DNA from 3 places in the Alcanivorax sediminis genome. Region 3 is predicted to be linked to each of the others. Evidence: predicted binding sites of a transcription regulator. Region 3 holds the regulator's gene; each other region holds the start of a gene.
The links. Region 3 encodes PhoB, which activates phosphate uptake and scavenging genes when phosphate is short. Its sites were predicted from a motif close to TGTCATANNNNTGTCANA; they were not measured.
Positions count from the first base shown of each region.

Region 1: the regulator PhoB is predicted to act here: its motif matches at 1,402-1,419, upstream of GFN93_RS03205 (PstS family phosphate ABC transporter substrate-binding protein).
Region 2: the regulator PhoB is predicted to act here: its motif matches at 1,148-1,165, upstream of GFN93_RS11475 (prolipoprotein diacylglyceryl transferase family protein).

Region 1 covers NZ_WIRE01000001.1:749,980-752,245, forward strand. The annotation lists gene GFN93_RS03195 (TRAP transporter large permease) at 1-726, opposite strand, end outside; gene GFN93_RS03200 (TRAP transporter small permease subunit) at 726-1,271, opposite strand; gene GFN93_RS03205 (PstS family phosphate ABC transporter substrate-binding protein) at 1,536-2,266, shown strand, end outside.
Region 2 covers NZ_WIRE01000001.1:2,524,207-2,526,472, forward strand. The annotation lists gene GFN93_RS11475 (prolipoprotein diacylglyceryl transferase family protein) at 1-1,095, opposite strand, end outside; gene GFN93_RS11480 (hypothetical protein) at 1,204-1,461, opposite strand; gene GFN93_RS11485 (GMC family oxidoreductase N-terminal domain-containing protein) at 1,639-2,266, shown strand, end outside.
Region 3 covers NZ_WIRE01000001.1:545,509-547,774, forward strand. The annotation lists gene ubiA (4-hydroxybenzoate octaprenyltransferase) at 1-633, shown strand, start outside; gene phoB (phosphate regulon transcriptional regulator PhoB) at 955-1,659, shown strand; gene phoR (phosphate regulon sensor histidine kinase PhoR) at 1,731-2,266, shown strand, end outside.

The DNA.
Region 1 (2,266 bases), 200 kb from region 3:
GAGCACGGTGCCCCAGCCTGATGCGGTGTTCTGGTCGGTGGGCATGGCTGGCGCCAAATGCGGCTTCCACAGGCTCACCCCCAATACATAAAGCAGATACAGCCCGACCAGCATCAGGCCGGGGATCAGGGCGCCGACAAACAGGTCGCCCACGGACACGGTATCCAGCGACCACAGGCCCTGCTTGAGCTGGGCTTCCTGGTAGGCGTTGCCAAGCACATCCCCCAGTAGCACCAGGGCGATGGAAGGGGGAATGATCTGGCCCAGGGTACCGGTGGCGCAAATCAGGCCAGTGGAGAGCTGTGGCTGGTAGCCCTGTTTGAGCATGGTGGGCAGGGACAGCAGGCCCATGGTCACCACGGTGGCGCCCACAATGCCGGTGCTGGCGGCCAGCAGGGCGCCCACCAGAATGATGGCAATGCCCATGCCGCCCGGCAGCGGGCCGAACAGGCGGCCCATGCTCGACAGCAGGTTTTCGGCCACCCGGGACTTCTCCAGCATCACCCCCATGAACACAAACAATGGCACGGCCATCAGGGTGGTGTTCTCGATAATGCCGAACAGGCGGTTGGGGACAAAGGTGAGGTCGGCCGGGTTGAAGCCGCCCAGCGCCATGCCGGCACCGGCAAACAGCAGCGCGGTCCCTCCCAGGGCGAAGGCCACCGGGTAACCACTGAGCAGTACCAGGCAGACCACGACAAACATCAGCAGGGGGATCCACTCCATCACAAATGGTCCTCCGGATGCTTGCTGGGCTGGTCCACTTGGGTGCCCAGCAATACCAGCAACTGCCGCAGGCCGTCGGCCAGCGCCTGAATACTGAGCAATGCTGGCAGCACCAGTAACAGGGATTTGAGCAAATAGACGAAGGGCAGGCCGCCATTGGCGGAGCCTTCCTGCTGGCGCCAGCTGCTCCCAACATAGTCCAGTGACAGCCAGAAGATCGCCGCACACATGGGTAGCAGCAGGAACAGGGTGCCGAGCAGGTTGATCCAGGCTTTGGTCCGTGGCGAAAAGCGCTGGTACAGCACATCCACGCGGACATGCTCGTCCTCGGCCAGCGTATAGGCGATGGCGAGCATGAACAGGCTGCCGTGCAGATAGGTCAGCGATTCCTGAAGGGCAATGTTACCGATGCCAAAGCCGTAGCGAAGGGCCACCACCAGTACCATCCCCAGTACCAACAGCAGGGCCAGCCAGGCGGAGGCCTGCCCGATGCGGGTGGTGAAGCCGGTCAGCCTGCGCTGCCAGCGTAATAATGTTGTTGTCATAGTTTTCCAGGCACCCTTCAGGCTGCCGGTAAATCCGCGAAAGGGCGCATTATACGGGGCTTTCAGACTGATTTCAGCCTAAGGATCATGGCGTGCCGGGAGAGAGAAAAAACCGGAAATCCCGGCTTCCTGTAATGTGGCTGTCACATTGCCTCTCTAGGATGCGTCGTGCTGAGACATGAACTGGCTATTTACAGTTAGAAAAAACCGGGGTGGATCCAATAATCAACATCGCCGGTTCCATGTGTAACCTGGAGGCTTATTGTGAACTTCAAGATTAAAGCAACTCTTGCTGGCGTCGCTGCCGCTCTGGCCTTTGCCAGCGCTCCGGCCACTGCCGACACCCGTGATTACATTTCCATCGTGGGTTCTTCTACCGTATACCCGTTCGCTACCACTGTGGCTGAGCGTTTTGGTCGCGGTTCCAACAACTCGACCCCGAAAATCGAATCCACTGGTTCCGGCGGCGGCATGAAGCTGTTTTGCGCCGGCGTGGGCACCCAGCACCCGGACATCACCAATGCGTCTCGTCGCATGAAGAAGTCCGAGTTTGATCAGTGCCAGGAAAATGGCGTCAAGGACATCACTGAAGTGGTAGTCGGTTACGACGGCATCGTGTTCGCCAACTCTGCCAAAGGCGAGCACATGGATGTTACCCTGCGTGATCTGTTCCTGGCCCTGGCCAAGGAAGTTCCGGATCCGAAGGGTGGCGAGAAGCTGGTAGCCAACCCCTACAAGACCTGGAAAGAAGTGAACCCGGCCCTGCCGAACACCAAGATCGAGGTTCTCGGTCCGCCGCCCACTTCCGGTACTCGTGACGCGTTCAACGAGCTGGCCATTGAAGGTGGCTGCAAGACTTTCTCCTGGCTGAAAGACATGAAGAAGCAGGACAAGTCCAAGTACAAGGCAATCTGTCGCAGCATCCGTGAAGATGGTGCCTATGTAGAAGCTGGCGAGAACGACAACCTGATCGTTCAGAAGCTGGAGAAGAACCC
Region 2 (2,266 bases), 2.0 Mb from region 3:
TGCCGTGCCACCTTCATGCCGTTCGCAACCCGCCTGACTTCGCCAATCGTCGGCCAAGCCGAATCTCAATTCGCCGGTAGTGATGGTGCTGGTGCCGGAAAAGAAGAACATGATGAGGGTAACCAGCTGCAGGCTAAGAATGACACCCGGCGTCCAGAGGGCTTTAAGGCCTTGTTGGAGGCTGGGCAGCAAATCGGCATGAGCGGGCATGATCAGGCTAATCGCTATACCGTACAGTGCTGCAAGCAAGGCCATGAATTGATAGGCCGAAAACACTTTGCTGCCGCCACGATAGTCTGCGCGAAGCGTTTCCGACCAGGCGCGCCATAACTGACTGCCGATGAGTGCCAATGAGAAGGACAGACCGAATTCACCACGGAAATACAGGGCAGCACAGAGTAACGCCAATGCCGTGTACACCACGCAGGTCATCGCCTGAATCGGAATAACACGTACTGATTCCATTTCCCCTGCGAAGGCGATTTTTTTGGTTTTGCCAATAAATACATGGTGTACGGTGGCAAACCAGGCTTTCGCCCAACGGGGGGATTGCGCCAGTGCTCTGCCATAGCAGCAGCCAAAGCTGATGCAGGCAAGGCGACCGATTCCTTCACCGATAACATAGGCAATCGCCATGGCCGCCAGCATGGGCAGGATGGGCAGCGTGACCTGCCAATATCGCTGTGCAAGGAGGTCAGCAACCCATAGCAACAGCGGTGCGACCATGATCCCGACAAAGCTGGCGCCACCGACAGTGAAACCGTGACGATTCTTCTCCACCACCGTGGCAATGATTTTCGCTGCGGGAAGGCACAGCGACAGCACCCCGAGTGTGAGCAATAACGATGTAGCCAATGGAATCTGCACAGAGGCTGTCAGCAAAATAAAAGTGGCAACGCCAGCTCCCCCCGCCAGACCGGTGAAGATGCCATAGAAGGTCAGGTTAAGGCCTTGCCATGAGCCATCGCTATTCTTGCGTAGAGGAAGGGAAGCCACGAATTGCCATCGCTCCCGGGGCAGATGACGAAAAAGAAAGCGAAAGCTGAGCGCAAACAGTATCGCGCAAGCAAGCAGGAAGATGTCGGCAGCCATCATCGAACCTCCGTGGGTGATTAATAACCATGGTGGTATTGGCGAGATGCGATGGGGTGACAATCTGATGAAGTTGTGATGACCGGAGCAGTCAAAGTCGGTCGTGATTGATTAATCTCTATTGCGCAGAAAGCTCTCTGCTGCCTGAACAATCAGCTCGGTCACTGAACGGTCTTCCATCAGCGCCTGCATTTTCAGACGTTTGTGCAGGTCGGCAGGGATGTCCGCGGTAAGTCGACGATAACCCTCGCGCGCAGCTCCCTGGCGTGGTGATTTTTTCGCCGATGTTTTTTCGGTGACAGCCTGACTACCGCCGCGTTTACGAGGGCGTTGCTGTTCTTCAACGGTGACAAAGTCGATTTGTTCCATGATGCGGGGCTGATACAACGGCAGGGATTCGATTAAATACCAAGAAAAAACAAGCCGCGAAGGGTACTGGAAAGTCGGCCAAATAGACAGGATTGCCGACAGATTTTATAGTGCAATTCGATGATTAGAAGCGCCGGCCAGTCATCGAGCCGGCAACAATAAAAATCTGGGGAAATCATGGAAAAAGTGGATGTCCTTGTGATTGGCAGTGGCTTTGGCGGCTCCGTCATGGCATGTCGACTCGCAGAGAAGGGAAGCAAGGTGATTGTTCTGGAGCGTGGCCGTCGCTGGCTGCCGTCTGATTATCCCTCCGTCAGCCAGAAAAACTGGTTATGGGATGAAGGAGAGCCAGAAAAACAGAATGGCTGGATCGATTTCCGTTACTTCGGGGATATGAGCGTTGCCATGGGCGCAGGGGTCGGCGGTGGTTCACTGATCTACGCCAATGTGAGCATTGAGGCGACCCCGGAAACGTTTGATGCCGGCTGGCCTGAAGCCATCAGCTACCAGACGTTGAAGCCTCATTACGATGCAGCCGGTGTGATGATGAACGTGCAGACCCTGCCGGACAATCAATGGACACCGCGAACCAAACTGATGAAGGAAGCGGCAGAAGCGCTGGGTGATGGCCATCGTTTCCGCATGGTGGACCAGGCCGTAACTTTCAATCCGGATTGGTCCAGTGACATGGATGCCGATCCCTATGATTACAAGCACAGCAAGAGCTGGGTAAATGCTCAGGGCAAGCAGCAGGGGACCTGTACCCACTGTGGAAACTGCGACCTGGGCTGTCCCGTGCAGGCCA
Region 3 (2,266 bases):
GAGCGCACCAAGGGGCGGCCGTTGGCCACCGAGGCGATCAGCAGCAAAAAAGCACTGGCCCTGTTTGCCGGGCTGGGCCTGCTGGCCTTTGTGCTGGTGCTGTTCCTGAATGAGCTGACCTTCTGGCTGTCATTCGGCGGTTTGGGTCTGGCGGTGCTTTACCCGTTCACCAAACGCTTCACTTTCATGCCGCAGCTGTTTTTGGGTGCTGCGTTCAGCTGGGCCATTCCCATGGCCTTTGCTGCGGAAACCGGCGAAGTACCGGAAATCGCCTGGCTACTGTATGTGGCCAATGTGGTGTGGACTGTCGCCTATGACACCCAGTACGCCATGTGCGACCGGGAGGATGATCTGAAGATGGGCATCAAGAGTACCGCCATCCTGTTTGGCGATGCCGACCGGCTGATGATCGGGGTGTTGCAGGGACTCACGTTGCTGGCACTGATCATGGTCGGTCAGCGGCTGGAGTTTACCTGGCCCTGGTATGCCGGCATCGCCGCCATGTCGCTGACCTTTATTTATCAGCATACCCTGATCCGTTACCGGGAACGCTGGCCCAGTTTCCACGCTTTCCTGAACAATCACTGGAGCGGGGCGTGCGTGTTTGTGGGGTTGTATTTCCAGTACTTTTGAGTAGCAAGCTTCAAGCAACAAGCTACAAGCTACAAGCTACAACGCGGGTCAGGGTTTCAGGTTCTGCCATGCCGTACCCGCGATTAATGGCTGATCAAACCTTACGGCTTCAAGTCCAGCCCACTGCTTACCCACTCGGACCTGGAAACGCGGCCCCCGAAGTCTTCGGGTGGCTCCGCAATCGATCCGCGTTGTAGCTTGCAGCTTGAAGCTTGTCACTACTCTTGCATTTCCCCCAAATCCAGCCCAACTTGTCATACTGATGTCATAAAAGAGCAATCTAATAGGGTCAAATCACAGACAGGCAAGGAAAGGTACGCCATGTCCCGAAACCGCATATTGATTGTTGATGACGAGCCCGCTATCCGCGAGATGGTCGCCGTCGCCCTGGAATTGGCCGACTTTGACGTTCTGGAAGCCGAAAACGCCCAGCGCGGCCACGAGATCATCGTGGACGAACGCCCGGATCTGGTTTTGCTGGACTGGATGTTGCCCTCCGTCACCGGCATCGAGCTGGCCCGCCGCCTCAAGCGCGACGAGACCACCAACGAAATCCCCATCATCATGCTCACCGCCAAGAGCGAAGAAGATAACAAGGTGCAGGGGCTGGACGTGGGTGCGGACGACTATATCACCAAGCCTTTTTCTACCCGCGAACTGATCTCCCGTATCAAGGCAGTGCTGCGCCGCGTTTCCAGCGCTGCGGCCGAAAAAGCCATCGAGGTAGAAGGGCTGTGCCTCGACCCCGTGAGCCACCGCATTAGCGCCAATGACGAGCCTGTCGACATGGGGCCCACCGAATACCGCCTGCTGGAATTCTTCATGAGCCATCAGGAGCGCGCCTATTCCCGCACCCAGCTGCTGGACCAGGTCTGGGGTGCCAATGTGTATGTGGAAGACCGCACCATCGACGTCCATATCCGCCGCCTGCGCAAGGCCCTGGCCCCCTTTGGTTTTGATCGTTTTATCCAGACAGTACGTGGCACCGGGTACCGTTTTTCAGTGAAGGCGGCCAAGGCGTCCTGAAGTGGAAAATGTGATAGGGTGCAGCTTGTTCGCCGTACCCCGATGATTCCCGAAAAGGGCAACTCGACAGCATGAAAGCCAGTCTGGCCAAAGAAGTTAACCGCATTGCCGGCCTTATCACACTGGCCGCCGTTGCGGCCCTTGCCGTCGGCCATATCTGGCCGTTGCTGGCGGGCCTGGTGGGTTATATTTTCTGGAGTACCCGCCAGCTGTTCGCCCTGTATAGCTGGCTAGTGCGCGATGACCACACCGAGCCACCGGACAGTATCGGCCTGTGGGGGGAGTTCTACACTCGCCTGGAACATCTCTTTCAGAAGGAACGCCGCGCGCAGGAAACCCTTCAGGGCATCATTCATCGAGCCCAGCAATCGGTTAATGCCCTGGAAGACGTGGTCATCCTGATTGATCAACACGGCTATCTCGAGTACTGGAACCTTTCTGCCGAACGCTACATGGGCTTCAATGCAGGCCAGGATCTGGGCCAACCACTGACGAACCTGGTCCGCCACCCGCGTTTCACTGATTACCTGCACGAAGGTGATTTCAAGGAACCGCTGGAAATCCCCTCTCCGGTAGATGACAACCGTATTCTGCAATTCCGGGTCAC